Regions from separate parts of the Klebsiella sp. Sb-30 genome, predicted to be linked through region 2. Evidence: predicted binding sites of a transcription regulator. Region 2 holds the regulator's gene; each other region holds the start of a gene.
The links. The regulator PhoB, encoded in region 2, activates phosphate uptake and scavenging genes when phosphate is short. The targets are predictions, from matches to a motif close to CTGTCATAAAACTGNCNNAT.

Region 1 (5,195 bases), 1.2 Mb from region 2:
TAACCGGCATCGTGGAGCATAAAGATGCCAGCGATGCGCAGCGTCAGATTCAGGAAATTAACACCGGTATTTTGATCGCTGGTGGGGCGGATTTAAAACGCTGGCTGGCGAAGCTGACGAACAACAATGTGCAGGGCGAATACTACATCACCGATATTATCGCCATGGCGTATCAGGAAGGGCGTGAAATCGTTGCCGTTCATCCGCAGCGCTTAAGCGAAGTTGAAGGGGTAAACAACCGCCTGCAGCTGTCGCGTCTGGAGCGCGTTTATCAAGCCGAGCAGGCGGAAAAACTGCTGCTGGCGGGCGTGATGCTGCGCGATCCTGCGCGTTTTGATCTCCGTGGTACCCTGAAACATGGGCGTGATGTGGAGATTGATACTAACGTTATCCTCGAAGGCAACGTGGTTCTGGGTGAGCGCGTGAAGATCGGCGCCGGCTGCGTGATCAAGAACAGCACCATTGGCGATGATTGTGAGATCAGCCCGTACTCGGTGGTGGAAGATGCTCATCTGCAGGCCGCCTGCACCATCGGGCCGTTCGCACGTCTGCGTCCAGGCGCCGAACTGCTGGAAGGTGCGCATGTCGGCAACTTCGTAGAAATGAAAAAAGCGCGACTGGGTAAAGGTTCGAAGGCAGGGCATCTCTCCTACCTCGGCGATGCGGAAATCGGCGACAACGTGAACATCGGCGCCGGTACCATTACCTGTAACTACGATGGCGCAAATAAATTCAAAACCATTATCGGCGATGATGTGTTTGTCGGTTCCGACACTCAGCTGGTGGCGCCGGTGACCGTGGGTAAAGGCGTCACGATTGCCGCCGGTACGACGGTCACGCGCGATATCGCCGACAACGAACTGGTTTTAAGCCGTGTGCCGCAGGTCCATAAACAGGGCTGGCAGCGTCCGGTGAAGAAGAAGTAATTTTTGGCTTATCGCCGGGGGGAAACCGCCCGGCGAACCAGGATGAGAGGAGCAATATAGGTCCCCGTCCGCAGGCAGTACCATAAAAATAACCCCACTCTCTACAAGGCTCGGGGCGCCCGTAACGCGGGCAAATACAGGTCAGCGACAACGCATGGCATAACGCCATTATCAGGAAATTTAACTATGTGTGGAATTGTTGGCGCAGTCGCGCAGCGTGATATTGCTGAAATCCTTCTCGAAGGTCTACGTCGTCTGGAATACCGTGGATATGACTCTGCCGGTCTGGCAGTGGTTGATAACGCAGGGCATATGTCCCGCGTTCGTCGTCTCGGTAAAGTCCAGATGCTGGCTCAGGCGGTAGAAGAACACCCGTTACACGGTGGTACGGGGATTGCCCATACCCGCTGGGCAACGCACGGTGAGCCGTCTGAAGGTAACGCGCATCCGCATGTTTCTGAACACATTGTGGTGGTCCATAACGGCATCATCGAAAACCACGAGCCGCTGCGCGAAGAGCTGAAAGCGCGCGGTTACACCTTCGTCTCTGAAACTGACACCGAAGTGATTGCTCACCTGGTGCACTGGGAGCTGGAGCAGGGCGGCACGCTGCGTGAAGCGGTACTGCGAGCCATTCCTCAGCTTCGCGGTGCCTACGGTACGGTGATCATGGATTCCCGCGATCCGTCCACGCTGCTGGCAGCGCGTTCCGGTAGCCCGATGGTTATCGGTCTGGGTATGGGGGAAAACTTTATTGCCTCCGATCAGCTGGCTCTGCTGCCGGTTACCCGTCGCTTTATCTTCCTGGAAGAAGGCGATATCGCGGAAGTGACTCGCCGCAATGTGACCGTATTTGATACCAAAGGCGCGCAGGTGAAACGTCAGGAGATCGAATCTAATCTGCAGTACGACGCAGGCGACAAAGGCACTTACCGCCACTACATGCAAAAAGAGATTTACGAACAGCCGAATGCGATCAAAAACACCCTCTCCGGGCGCATCAGCCATGGCGAAGTGGATCTCAGCGAGCTGGGCACGCATGCTAACGAAATGCTGTCTCAGGTTGAACATATCCAGATCGTAGCCTGTGGCACTTCGTATAACTCCGGCATGGTTTCTCGCTACTGGTTTGAAGCGCTGGCGGGCGTGCCGTGCGATGTTGAAATCGCCTCTGAATTCCGCTATCGCAAATCGGCGGTGCGTCGCAACAGTCTGATGATCACGCTTTCCCAGTCCGGTGAGACCGCGGATACGCTGGCCGCGCTGCGTCTGTCAAAAGAGCTGGGCTACCTCGGATCGCTGGCTATTTGTAACGTGGCGAGTTCTTCTCTGGTCCGCGAGTCCGATTTGGCTCTGATGACCAAAGCGGGCACTGAGATCGGCGTGGCCTCGACCAAAGCCTTTACCACTCAGCTGACCGTATTGCTGCTGCTGGTGGCAAAACTGGCGCGCCTTAAAGGTCTGGATGCCGCCGTTGAGCATGATATCGTTCATGGGCTGCAGGCGTTGCCGAACCGTATTGAGCAGATGCTGTCGCAGGATAAGCGTATTGAGGCGCTGGCCGAGAACTTCTCCGATAAGCACCATGCGCTGTTCCTTGGCCGTGGCGATCAGTATCCGATCGCGCTGGAAGGGGCGTTGAAGCTCAAAGAGATCTCTTATATCCACGCGGAAGCCTACGCGGCCGGTGAGCTGAAGCACGGCCCTCTGGCCCTGATTGACGCCGAAATGCCGGTGATCGTCGTGGCGCCGAATAACGAATTGCTGGAGAAGCTGAAATCCAACATTGAAGAAGTTCGCGCGCGTGGCGGCCAGCTGTATGTCTTCGCCGATGGCGAGGCGGGTTTTAGCAGCAGCGACAATATGCACATTATTGAAATGCCGCATGTTGAAGAGGTCATTGCGCCGATCTTCTACACCGTGCCACTGCAGCTGCTGGCCTATCACGTTGCGCTGATTAAAGGCACTGACGTTGACCAGCCGCGTAACCTGGCAAAATCGGTCACCGTAGAATAAGCCAACACGCATCAGACAAAGGGCTGCCATCCGGCGGCCCTTTTTTATTTCCCGCGATTGTTTTTCAGCGCTCTGCTGAAAAATGCTGCTGCGCGGGTTTATGACAAACCGTCATCTTCGACTACGATTTTAAGTGTCATAAAAAGAAAATTTTTCTGCAATCTTACGGTCACTTAAATAATTAACATTATGATTTATATTGTTTTTATTTTCTCCAGTCCGCTATCTTTTTGGGTGTCATAAAACTGTAATAATTCGTACATTTTACTGTCACCTCTTTGTCCTATTTTGCTCACCATAGCCTCGAAACAACGATTTACGAATCCAGCAGGAGACATTATGAACGTTATGCGTACCACCGTCGCAACAGTTGTCGCCGCGACCTTATCGATGAGCGCTTTCTCTGCATTTGCAGCTGCAAGCCTGACTGGCGCGGGCGCAACTTTCCCTGCACCGGTGTATGCCAAATGGGCTGATACCTATCAGAAAGAAACCGGCAATAAAGTGAACTACCAGGGCATTGGCTCTTCCGGTGGTGTCAAACAAATTATTGCTAACACCGTTGATTTCGGTGCTTCTGATGCTCCTCTGGCTGATGACAAACTGGCTCAGGAAGGCCTGTTCCAGTTCCCGACCGTTATCGGCGGTGTGGTTCTGGCAATCAACCTGCCTGGCGTGAAGTCGGGTGAGCTGGTTCTGGACGGTAAAACTCTGGGTGATATCTACCTGGGCAAAATTAAAAAGTGGGATGACGAAGCGATCGCTAAACTCAACCCGGGTATGAAGCTGCCGTCTCAGAATATCGCCGTGGTTCGTCGCGCCGATGGTTCCGGCACTTCCTTCGTGTTCACCAGCTACCTGGCGAAAGTGAACGAAGAGTGGAAATCTAAGATTGGCGCGGGTTCTACCGTTAACTGGCCGACCGGTCTGGGCGGTAAAGGTAACGACGGCATCGCCGCTTTCGTTCAACGTCTGCCGGGCTCCATTGGCTACGTAGAATACGCCTATGCGAAGCAGAACAACCTGGCTTACACCAAACTGCTTTCCGCAGATGGCAAGCCGGTCAGCCCGACGGAAGATAACTTCGCTAACGCGGCTAAAGGTATCGACTGGAGCAAATCCTTCGCACAGGATCTGACTAACCAGAAGGGTGAGAATGCATGGCCGATCACCTCAACCACCTTTATCCTGGTACACAAAGCTACGAACAAGCCAGAACAGACTGCTGAAGTGCTGAAGTTCTTCGATTGGGCGTACAAAAATGGCAGTAAAGAAGCCAACGCGCTGGATTACGCAACGCTGCCGGAAAGCGTGGTTGAGCAGGTTCGTGCTGCATGGAAAACCAACGTGAAAGACAGCAGCGGTAAAGCGCTGTACTAAATACCCGTCATACTTCGAGCCGCAGCTGCGTTGGCTGCGCTTGCTGCAACTCGAATTATTTAGGGTATAGCATTACGTTAGCCTGGAGGCACGGTAAAATGCGCGCTTCCAGGCCCAAACAGAAAGAGTAATCTATGGCTGCAACCAAGCCGGCATTTAACCCTCCGGGGAAAAAGGGTGACATAATTTTCGGCGTGCTGGTCAAACTGGCGGCGCTGATTGTGCTATTGATGCTGGGCGGCATCATCGTTTCCCTCATCATCTCTTCATGGCCAAGCATTCAGAAGTTTGGTTTTTCCTTTTTGTGGACCAAAGAGTGGGATGCGCCCAACGAAATTTTCGGTGCGCTGGTGCCGATATACGGGACGCTGGTGACCTCATTTATAGCGCTGCTGATCGCCGTTCCGGTGAGCTTTGGTATCGCACTGTTCCTGACGGAGCTCTCTCCTGCCTGGCTGAAACGTCCTCTTGGCATCGCCATTGAACTGCTGGCGGCCATTCCGAGTATCGTTTACGGCATGTGGGGCCTGTTTATCTTTGCTCCGCTGTTTGCCACCTACTTCCAGGAACCGGTAGGCAACGTCCTGTCGACGATCCCGTTTGTGGGAGCGCTGTTTGCCGGTCCGGCATTTGGTATCGGTATTCTGGCGGCGGGCGTCATTCTGGCCATCATGATTATTCCGTACATCGCCGCCGTCATGCGCGATGTGTTTGAACAAACGCCGGTGATGATGAAAGAGTCGGCCTACGGTATCGGCTGTACGACCTGGGAGGTCATCTGGCGTATCGTCCTGCCCTTTACCAAGAACGGGGTTATCGGCGGCGTGATGCTCGGTCTGGGGCGCGCGCTGGGGGAAACCATGGCGGTGACCT
Region 2 (5,195 bases):
GCCAGGCTGGCGGTGACCTGGTCGGCATCCAGCGTCAGCGTCGCAGGCGGCAGCTCTGCCAGCTTGCGGGCGATTTCCGCCAGGCTCTGTTGCACGACGTTCTGTTGCCGGGCATCGCTCGCCTGCTGCTGGAAGACGGCCCGCCAGCCCGCCAGCGAGTTTCCCCACTGGCGATAGCGATCGTGTTCGTTAAGCCACAGGTTGAGGGCGTGATGGGCATCCTGCAAGCGGGTCATCTGCCGGCTGGCGGCAAGGCGGATCCCGGCGCGCAGCCGCAGCTTGTCCTGTAAGCGAGTATTCACTTCCTCCACCTGGCGGTGGGTTTGCGCCAGCGCGGCGCTTTGTTCCTGCTGTCGGGTCCACAGCGGACGAAGCTGCTCTGCCGGCTGCGCGTTGAGCAGCGCTGCAAGCTGCGGCTGGGCCTGATCCAGCGCCTGCTGCGCGTCCTGCAGCCGGACCTGAGCCTGCGAGGCTTCCGCGCTGAGCTCCTGCTGGCGCAGCAGCCACTGCTGCGCGGCCTGCAGGCGGGCTTGCTCCGAAAGCTGTAGACGCTCTTCATCAGTAAGTGCTTGCAAACTTTGCTGTAGCGCCTGCTGCTGCTCATCACTCAGCAGCAGAACGCCGGAGGCCTGGGCCTGAAGTTTCTCCAGTTCGTTGCGGGCAAGCTTATGCTTTTCAAACACCTGTGCTGAAATTTGGCCGTAGATTTCGGTGCCGGTCAGCTCTTCCAGCAGCTCAGCGCGTTCTTTTGGTTTGGCGTTGAGGAACGCGGCGAACTGGCCTTGCGACAGCAGCATTGAGCGGGTAAAGCGACCGTAATCCAGTCCGGTGAGCGAAGCGGTCAGTTCGAGCTTATCTTTGACTTTATCGGCAAGGATCTGCCCATCGTCGCAGCGGGCCAGCTCAACGCGCGGGGCCTGCAGGTTGCCCTCCGGCTGATTGCGGGCGCGGTTCTGGCTCCAGAAGGCGCGATAGGCCGTCCCTTTGACCTCGAATTCCACTTCCGCCAGACACTCGGCGGTATCGCGGGTCATCAGATCGTTTTGCGATTGCGACACGCTGCTCAGACGGGGCGTTTCGTGATACAGCGCGAGGCAGATCGCGTCCAGCAGAGTGGTTTTCCCGGCGCCGGTGGGGCCGGTGATGGCAAACAGCCCGTTGCTGGCGAACGGTTCTGCGGTGAAGTCGATTTTCCATTCGCCTTTTAACGAGTTGATATTTTTCAGGCGCAAACTCAGAATTTTCACAGGTGCTCCTCACCATTCAGACTATGCAGCGTTTCGTTGAACAGCTGCGTCAGGCGTAGCCGCTGCGCCTCTTCCAGCGTTTCCTGCGCCAGCCGGCGTTCAAACACCTCCTCGACCTGCAGTTCGCTCAGCGTCTCCCGCCGCTCTCCCGCCAGGATGCGTTCACGTTGGGCGCGGCTGCGGCGAACCAGCAGCACTTCCACCGGCAGATCTTCGGTCTGGGCCTGAATTTTTCGCTGAATATCATGGAGATATTCGTCACTGGTAATTTCAATATCCAGCCAGACGACCGGCTCCTGAGGGGCGTCCCGCCACTGGGTAAGCTGTTCGCTGATGCTGGAGAAATCGCCTTTCAGCACTGCCAGCGGCTGCGTCACCGGCACCGTCAGAGGAAGCACCTCCGCCAGGTGCCCGTCGCTGAAGGTCACCAGATTGACGCTTTTGCTTTTGCCCGTCTCATCAAAGCTGAGGGCGATGGGCGAGCCGCTGTAGCGAATATGGTCGCTGCCGCCGATCTTCTGCGCCCGGTGAATATGGCCGAGGGCAACATAATCAACGGGGGGAAAATGGCTGGCGGGGAACGCCTCCAGCGTGCCGATGTAGATATCGCGCACCGCATCGCTCTTGCTGGCGCCAACGGTGGTCAGGTGGCCGCTGGCGACGATCGGCAGCGGACGATCGCCGCGCAGGGCGCAGGCGGCTTCGTACTGCTGCTGATAATAGTCGCTGATAGCGTTCAACAGCAGCTGCTGTTTTTCGCCGCCGGAGTGTCCGGCCTGGCTGGTGACCAGCTCGCGCGGGCGCAGGAAGGGGACCGGGCAAAATATGGCGCCGGGCGTGCCGTCGCGCTGCGGCAGAATAAAGGGAGCATGGCCGGCGCTGGCCACCACCGTGGTTTTCAGAAAGGCCAGAATATCGCGGGATTCATTTAGCGTCGCCACCGAATCGTGGTTGCCCGCCAGCACCACCAGCTGGCAGCCGGTTTGCTGAAGCTGAACCACGAATCGGTTATACAGCTCGCGGGCGTAGCTTGGCGGTGAGCCGGTATCAAAGATGTCGCCGGCGACAATAATGGCATCGACCTCGTGCGCCTGCGCGCTGGTCAGCAGCCAGTCGAGAAAGGCCGAGTGTTCGGCGGCGCGGCTCTTGCTGTAAAAATTCTGGCCAAGGTGCCAGTCAGAGGTGTGGATGATGCGCATAAGTATTCCCTGGCGAAAAAGCATAGGCGCATTATATACCTGTCATCCCGCAGGTTGCCCCTTTAACGCCAGCAGGATCGATTGTTACTCCTTGTCATTATTAAAAATCCGCTATCATATGACGGTCATTTTCTTCATAAATCTGTCACAAAACTGACGCATAATGGCGCCGCACTCTATACTGATGGCTAAAAAATACAGGGTAAATAATGGCGAGAAGAATTCTGGTCGTTGAAGATGAAGCTCCGATCCGCGAAATGGTCTGCTTTGTTCTTGAGCAAAACGGCTTTCAGCCCGTCGAGGCGGAAGATTATGACAGTGCGGTGAATCAACTCAATGAACCCTGGCCTGATTTGATTCTCCTCGACTGGATGCTGCCGGGCGGATCGGGTCTCCAGTTTATCAAGCTGCTCAAGCGTGAGGCGATGACCCGCGATATTCCGGTCGTCATGCTCACCGCTCGCGGTGAAGAAGAGGATCGCGTACGTGGTCTGGAAACCGGTGCCGATGATTACATCACTAAGCCTTTTTCACCGAAAGAGCTGGTGGCGCGAATCAAAGCGGTGATGCGCCGTATTTCGCCGATGGCGGTGGAAGAAGTGATTGAAATGCAAGGGCTTAGCCTTGACCCTTCCTCCCACCGCGTGATGACCGGTGAAAGTCCGCTGGACATGGGGCCGACGGAGTTTAAATTGCTACACTTCTTTATGACTCACCCGGAACGCGTCTACAGCCGCGAACAGCTGCTGAATCACGTCTGGGGGACCAATGTGTATGTAGAAGACAGAACGGTGGATGTGCATATTCGCCGTCTGCGTAAAGCGCTGGAACATAGCGGCCATGACCGGATGGTACAAACGGTCCGCGGCACGGGATATCGTTTCTCCGCCCGTTTCTGAATCTCGACAGGAGTGTGAACCGTGCTGGAACGGCTGTCATGGAAAAGGCTGGCGCTTGAGCTTTTCTTATGTTGTATCCCGGCCCTGATTCTTGGGGCGGTGGTGGGTTATCTGCCGTGGTTTTTACTGGCGGCAGTAACCGGACTTCTCATCTGGCATTTCTGGAATTTATTACGTCTTTCATGGTGGCTATGGGTCGACCGTAGCATGACGCCACCGCCGGGAAGAGGCAGCTGGGAACCGCTGCTCTACGGCCTTCACCAGATGCAGATGCGCAATAAAAAGCGCCGACGCGAACTGGGTAGTCTGATCAAACGCTTTCGTAGCGGGGCTGAGTCTTTGCCCGATGCGGTGGTGCTGACGACGGAGGAGGGGGCCATCTTCTGGTGTAATGGCCTGGCCCAGCAGATCCTCAATTTGCGTTGGCCGGACGACAGCGGACAAAATATTCTCAACCTCCTGCGCTACCCTGAATTTGCTCATTACCTCAAAAACAGGGATTTCTCAAAGCCGCTCAATCTGGTCCTCAATACTGCTCGTCATCTGGAGATCCGCGTCATGCCCTACAGCGACAAACAGTGGCTGATGGTGGCGCGCGATGTCACGCAGATGCACCAGCTGGAAGGCGCGCGGCGCAACTTTTTTGCCAACGTCAGCCATGAGCTTCGCACGCCGTTAACGGTACTGCAGGGCTATCTGGAGATGATGCAGGAGCAGGTGCTGGAAGGGATGACGCGCGAAAAAGCGCTGCATACGATGCGCGAGCAAACCCAGCGCATGGAGGGGTTAGTCAAGCAGCTGCTGACGCTGTCGCGGATTGAAGCGGCGCCGACGCTGGCCATGAATGACAAAATCGACGTGCCGATGATGCTGCGGGTGGTGGAGCGGGAAGCCCAGACGCTAAGCCAGCAGAAGCAGACGCTCCACTTCCACGTCGATGAGACGCTGGTGGTACTGGGCAACGAAGAGCAGCTGCGCAGCGCGATCTCCAATCTGGTGTATAACGCAATCAACCATACGCCAGCGGGGACAGAGATTACCGTCAGCTGGCAACGGGCGCCGCATGGCGCGTTGTTCAGCGTCGAGGATAACGGTCCGGGGATTGCGCCCGAGCACATTCCGCGTCTGACCGAGCGATTCTATCGCGTGGATAAGGCGCGTTCGCGGCAAACCGGCGGCAGCGGTCTTGGGCTGGCGATCGTCAAACATGCGGTGAATCATCACGACAGTCGTCTGGAAATTGAGAGTACGGTAGGCCAAGGGACGCGTTTTAGTTTCTTACTCCCGGAACGTTTAATTGCCAAAAAAAGCGCCTGAACGCACCCTTGTCAACATGACTTGCCAATGACCAGCTTCGGCTGGTCATTTTCGTTTGCAGTCACTTTTTAGCCGCGTAATTAATGAACGCCTGCTGCTTTTTTGTTCGCATGATTAGCCGGAGGTTTTCCTTAGATATGGTCAATAATCCCGCTCGCAAAAATAGACTTAGCATAATCATCTGCTTTTGCGATCCCGCCTTGCATTAAAACGTTATAAGCGTTTAAATTGCCCCCCATGCAGTCGCAGACAGACTGTTTTTGCGTGGTAATTCAAAAAACAATTCTTTCCCACGCGTGTTCGGGAGCATATCCCGCTGATTTTTCCGGCAACCACCGCTGTATCCTCCCTCAGGGGAAGACACGGTATTTTCCGTTTGTTAACAACACCACATCCACAGGCAGTAATGAATTTATGACCCATCAGTTAAAATCTCGCGACATTATCGCGTTGGGCTTTATGACCTTCGCGTTGTTCGTTGGCGCAGGCAACATTATCTTCCCTCCGATGGTGGGTTTACAGGCTGGTGAACA
Region 3 (5,195 bases), 2.2 Mb from region 2:
TCGCCATCTACCATGCGCCGGATATCAACGCGTTTGCCACCGGCGCCCGCCGCGATGCTTCTCTGGTCGCCGTGAGCACCGGGCTGCTGCAAAACATGAGTCGTGACGAAGCCGAAGCGGTCATCGCCCACGAAATCAGCCACATCGCCAACGGTGACATGGTCACTATGACGCTGATTCAGGGGGTGGTGAACACCTTCGTTATCTTTATCTCGCGTGTTATCGCGCAGATTGCCGCCGGCTTCCTGGGCGGGAACCGGGATGACAGTGAAAGCAGCAACGGTAACCCGCTGATTTACTTTGCCGTAGCGACCGTGCTGGAACTGGTGTTCGGTATTCTGGCCAGCATTATTACCATGTGGTTCTCGCGCTATCGTGAATTCCACGCCGATGCCGGGTCTGCCAGACTGGTTGGGCGTGAGAAAATGATTGCCGCGCTGCAGCGCCTGAAAACCAGCTATGAACCGCAGGAAGCCAGCAGCATGATGGCGTTCTGCATTAACGGTAAGGCGAAGTCAATGAGCGAACTGTTCATGACTCACCCGCCGCTGGATAAGCGTATTGAAGCGCTGCGCAGTGGCGAATACCTGAAGTAACGTTGTTGCAGAATAGCTAAAAAAATCCGCGGCCCCCGGGCTGCGGATTTTTTTTGGCTGAAGCCTGAGGAGAGCGGCTATTGTCCCGGACGGGGCTGGGTTACGCGAAGCCCGCTGACGGTTGCGGCAATCACCGCCAGCCCACCGGCCAGCAGCAGTGCGCTGTGGGTGCCGCCGTTGCCCTGCAGGTTAAGTAGCAGGGCAACCAGCGCCGCACCGGTACTTTGACCGAGCAGTCGCGCGGTCCCCAGCATTCCGCTGGCGCCGCCGCTGCGCTGGGCCGGTGCGGAAGAGACAATGGTATGGTTGTTCGGCGACTGGAACAGGCCAAAACCGGCGCCGCACAGCGCCATGCGCCAGATAATATCCAGATCGGAAGGCGAGGAGGGCAACAGCGCGAGGCCAAACAGGCCGCAGGCCATCACCAGCAGACCGATTGCCCCCAGTAATCCCGCGTGCACTTTCTCAATCATATAACCCGCCAGCGGCGCCATCACCATGGTAGCCAGAGGCCACGGCGTCAGCAGTAAGCCGGTTTCGACTTCGCTACGGCCCATCACCGACTGCAGGAAGAAGGGCAGGGAAACCAGCGCCAGCATTTGCGCGCAGAACGAGCAAACAGAGGTACAGATAGACAGGGAAAACAGCGGGATGCGCAGCAGGTCAATCGGCAACAGCGGTACCGGCATCTGCAGCTGGCGGCGCACAAAGAAGAAACCGATAACCAGCATCGCGGCCACTTCTGCAAGCACGAGTCGTCCCGACTGACCCTGGGCAAAACCGCCGAGAGCGGTAATCAACAGGCCAAACGTCAGCGCATTCATTATGGCGCTGGGAAGATCGAAACGGGTGATTTTGCTCCGGCCAACGTTCGCCGGCAGGTAACGCATGGCGAGGATAAGCGAAACAATCCCGAGCGGAATATTAATAAAAAACAGCCATTGCCAGGAGGCCACCGAGAGAATCGCTGCCGCAATAGTGGGGCCAGCGGCCGATGAAACCGCCACCACGAAGGAGTTAATCCCCATCCCGCGTCCGAGAAAACGCTGCGGGAAAATAAGCCGGATCAGCGCCGTATTGACGCTCATCAGGGCGGCGCCGCCAAGGCCCTGCGCGACGCGGGCAAGGGTCAGCATCTCCAGACTATGGGAAAGTGCGCAGGCGAGCGAGGTCAGAGTAAACAGCGCAAGGCCGATTTTATAGATACGCCGATAGCCAAACATATCGCCGAGAAAAGAGAGCGGCAGAAGGGCAATCACGATAGCTATCTGGTAGGCGTTGACAATCCAGATTGACGCCGCCGGCGAGGCGTTTAAATCGGTGGCAATAGTCGGCAGGGCCACGTTAGCGATTGCGCCGTCGAGCACCGCCATGGCTAACCCTAAAACGATGGTCAGAATTGCGCCGTAGCGCTGCGGCAAAGGCAGGCCATCGGAAATGTTTTTATCCATGTTGAATGTATGTCTTTAGGGTAATTATTCTCTGAGTAATGATTTTAGCATTGATTATTCGGCTGTATGTCGCAGATTTGTAACGAATGAGCAGAAGAACGATTGCGGGGGGCGCGATGCGAATTTATAATAAAAACCGGTTCTGATTTTTATAAAACAGTTACGATGAGGTGATAAATGGCAGTTGCAGATTTGGATAAGCAGCCAGATTCTGTCTCTTCGGTATTGAAGGTTTTTGGCATTCTGCAGGCGCTTGGTGAAGAGCGTGAAATTGGCATAACCGAACTGTCCCAGCGCGTCATGATGTCAAAAAGCACCGTTTATCGCTTTTTGCAAACCATGAAATCGCTGGGCTATGTGGCGCAGGAAGGTGAATCCGAGAAATACTCCCTGACGCTCAAGCTGTTCGAACTGGGCGCGCGTGCGCTACAGAATGTCGATCTGGTCCGCAGTGCCGATATCCAGATGCGTGAACTTTCGCGGCTGACGAAAGAGACGATCCACCTGGGGGCGCTGGATGAAGACAGCATCGTCTATATCCACAAAATCGACTCGATGTACAACCTGCGGATGTACTCACGAATCGGTCGCCGCAACCCGTTGTACAGTACCGCTATCGGTAAAGTGCTGCTGGCGTGGCGCGATCGCGCTGAAGTTGAGCAAATTCTTGAAGGCGTCGAATACAAACGCAGCACCGAGCGGACCATTACCAGTACGGAAGCGCTGCTTGGCGTCCTGGATCAGGTTCGTCAGCAGGGCTACGGTGAAGATAATGAAGAACAGGAAGAGGGACTGCGCTGCATCGGCGTACCGGTTTTCGACCGCTTTGGCGTGGTGATTGCAGGTCTGAGTATCTCTTTCCCGACTCTGCGTTTCTCGGAAGAGCGTCTGAGTGAATACGTGGAGATGCTGCACACGGCGGCGCGTAAGATTTCTGAACAGATGGGCTATAACGACTATCCATTCTGATCCGAAGGGCAGCCTGGTCAGTTAAGCGACAGCGGGAATACGTTTCCCGCTGTCGCTTTTACGCATTAACCTTTGTCGATAACGGTTTCGCTTTTGCGTAAAATCGGGCAGTCGGTAACACCGATAATACCGCTATCAGAATGAACGTATTGTGCGGTACTGGTGCCGCGAGCGGTCAGATATTTACACTGAAGCCCCAGTCCCGCAGCATTCTCATTGCTGCCAATAAGAATGCCATAGCCGCTCAATAATATCCCAATCCATACGATAGCCAGTACTACAATGGAACGAATGATTAATCGCATTGTTGCCTCATGGTTTACATTATCCCTGCGCCTATTTTGACAGCTACACGTATTGAAACAAGTCTATGATTCCTAAACTTGTCTTTCGTATTACAGTTAGCCACGGTTTAAGATGCTCATGTTATCCTGGAAACATCTGATACTGATGCGGAGAATGGAGTGAAAAAAGTACGCTGGGTTTTGCTGATAGTCATCATAGCGGGCTGTTTGTTGCTGTGGACTCAGATGCTTAACGTAATGTGCGATCAAGATGTACAGTTTTTCAGCGGCATCTGCACAATCAACAAGTTTATCCCCTGGTAAGACATTTTTATGACGACCGATTTCCTTCTGCTGCGCGAGTGGTAGAATGGACGCCTTCTCTTTGAGGTGGTGAAATGAGTGAGTTACTGAATCCTGGGATCTTAAATCTGGCATCGCTGGCACTGTCCGTTGTGCTGCTGCTTGTCGGTTTGTTGTTATGGTTTTTTGTTAATCGCGCAAGTTCGCGCACCAATCAGCAGATTGAACTGCTGCAGGCGTTACTGGACCAGCAAAAGCGGCAAAATGCGCTGCTGCGCCGTCTCTGTGAAGCCAATGAGCCTGAGAAAGAAGAGGTTACTAAGACTTCGGCGGGAGAGAAAGACGATGACGACTTTATCCGTCTCGTCGCCGAACGGTAACTGACTGACAGGTGTGCACCGCGTCGGTGTGCACCTGGATCACGGAGAGGCTATAACTTTTTCTTATCCTTCCCGATCGTTTTGTTACACTTCCTCGCGCCCTGAGTGTGTTCCCGCTCCCAATTCTGGCTATTGACGCCATTGATTTTTTAGTTAATCAAATTAAATAATAACAATCTGTTTTAATTGTCTGATGAAAAATATCGTCATTAATGCTTCATGTTTAAATTGTATTATAAATAATATTTATAACGTGAGCGGGTGACGATTTTATATCTTTACCTCCGCAGAATTTAAGCGAAATTTCAACTATAGATATGACCTTTTATACGCATCATTATGCACCGCTCCTGACGGTGCTTGCTGAAAATGTGGTGTTTGAATAGCCAGGTACCTGGACGAACCGAAGTTGTTGAGCTATGGTAAAAAAGTTGCAATCATGGGGTTGGCTATATTGCGAATCCCGCGGTAGCAGCGAGGGCAACCCTGGGCGGCAAAGACGCATAAATGTGCAGGCGATCAAATGATTACCTTATAATTTGTGCGAAGGATCGAGACACGTTTAAAAATGGCTTGCCATTATTTACGTTGTATGTGATAACACCTTTCGGGTTAAACGAGGTACAGTTCTGTTTATGTGTGGCATTTTCAGTAAAGAAGTCCTGAGTAAACACGTTGTCGTTGAATACCGCTTCTCTGCCGAACCTTATATTAGTGCCTCATGCAGTAATGTGTCAGTTTTATCTATGTAAGCGCCTGTGGGCGAAGAAAACAGTCTAAGGAATTTTGCAAATGGCAAAGATTAAAGGTCAAGTTAAGTGGTTCAACGAGTCTAAAGGTTTTGGTTTCATTACTCCGGCTGATGGCAGCAAAGATGTGTTCGTACACTTCTCCGCTATCCAGGGTAATGGCTTCAAAACTCTGGCTGAAGGCCAGAACGTTGAGTTCGAAATTCAGGACGGCCAGAAAGGTCCGGCAGCAGTTAACGTTACTGCTATCTGATTCAAGACCACTCATCTTGTAAGAAAAGCCTCGCCTCTGCGGGGCTTTTTAGTCTTTATTGCAAAACATTTCCATTTTTCCCCCTCCGTCGCGCTTTGTTGCAAAACAACATCCTTATTCGCATAGTTTCGCATCCTGTTGTGCCGATTTTCTGTTAAATCAGAGGGTTGCAATATAATGCTGGAGCTACGGTGCTAAAGTACAAAAATA

Region 1: the regulator PhoB is predicted to act here: its motif matches at 3,177-3,196, upstream of pstS (phosphate ABC transporter substrate-binding protein PstS).
Region 3: the regulator PhoB is predicted to act here: its motif matches at 2,114-2,133, upstream of kdgR (DNA-binding transcriptional regulator KdgR).

Annotation. Positions count from the first base shown of each region.
Region 1 is NZ_CM172749.1:5,364,232-5,369,426, forward strand. It holds gene glmU (bifunctional UDP-N-acetylglucosamine diphosphorylase/glucosamine-1-phosphate N-acetyltransferase GlmU) at 1-926, shown strand, start outside; gene glmS (glutamine--fructose-6-phosphate transaminase (isomerizing)) at 1,113-2,942, shown strand; gene pstS (phosphate ABC transporter substrate-binding protein PstS) at 3,282-4,322, shown strand; gene pstC (phosphate ABC transporter permease PstC) at 4,457-5,195, shown strand, end outside.
Region 2 is NZ_CM172749.1:4,159,967-4,165,161, reverse strand. It holds gene sbcC (exonuclease subunit SbcC) at 1-1,247, opposite strand, end outside; gene sbcD (exonuclease subunit SbcD) at 1,244-2,446, opposite strand; gene phoB (phosphate response regulator transcription factor PhoB) at 2,656-3,345, shown strand; gene phoR (phosphate regulon sensor histidine kinase PhoR) at 3,367-4,662, shown strand; gene brnQ (branched-chain amino acid transporter carrier protein BrnQ) at 5,077-5,195, shown strand, end outside.
Region 3 is NZ_CM172749.1:1,972,699-1,977,893, forward strand. It holds gene htpX (protease HtpX) at 1-596, shown strand, start outside; gene AC236I_RS09220 (MFS transporter) at 674-2,047, opposite strand; gene kdgR (DNA-binding transcriptional regulator KdgR) at 2,225-3,016, shown strand; gene AC236I_RS09230 (YobH family protein) at 3,082-3,321, opposite strand; gene mgrB (PhoP/PhoQ regulatory lipoprotein MgrB) at 3,481-3,624, shown strand; gene AC236I_RS09240 (YebO family protein) at 3,699-3,983, shown strand; gene AC236I_RS09245 (DUF2627 domain-containing protein) at 4,619-4,735, shown strand; gene cspE (transcription antiterminator/RNA stability regulator CspE) at 4,776-4,985, shown strand; gene ftsI (peptidoglycan glycosyltransferase FtsI) at 5,177-5,195, shown strand, end outside.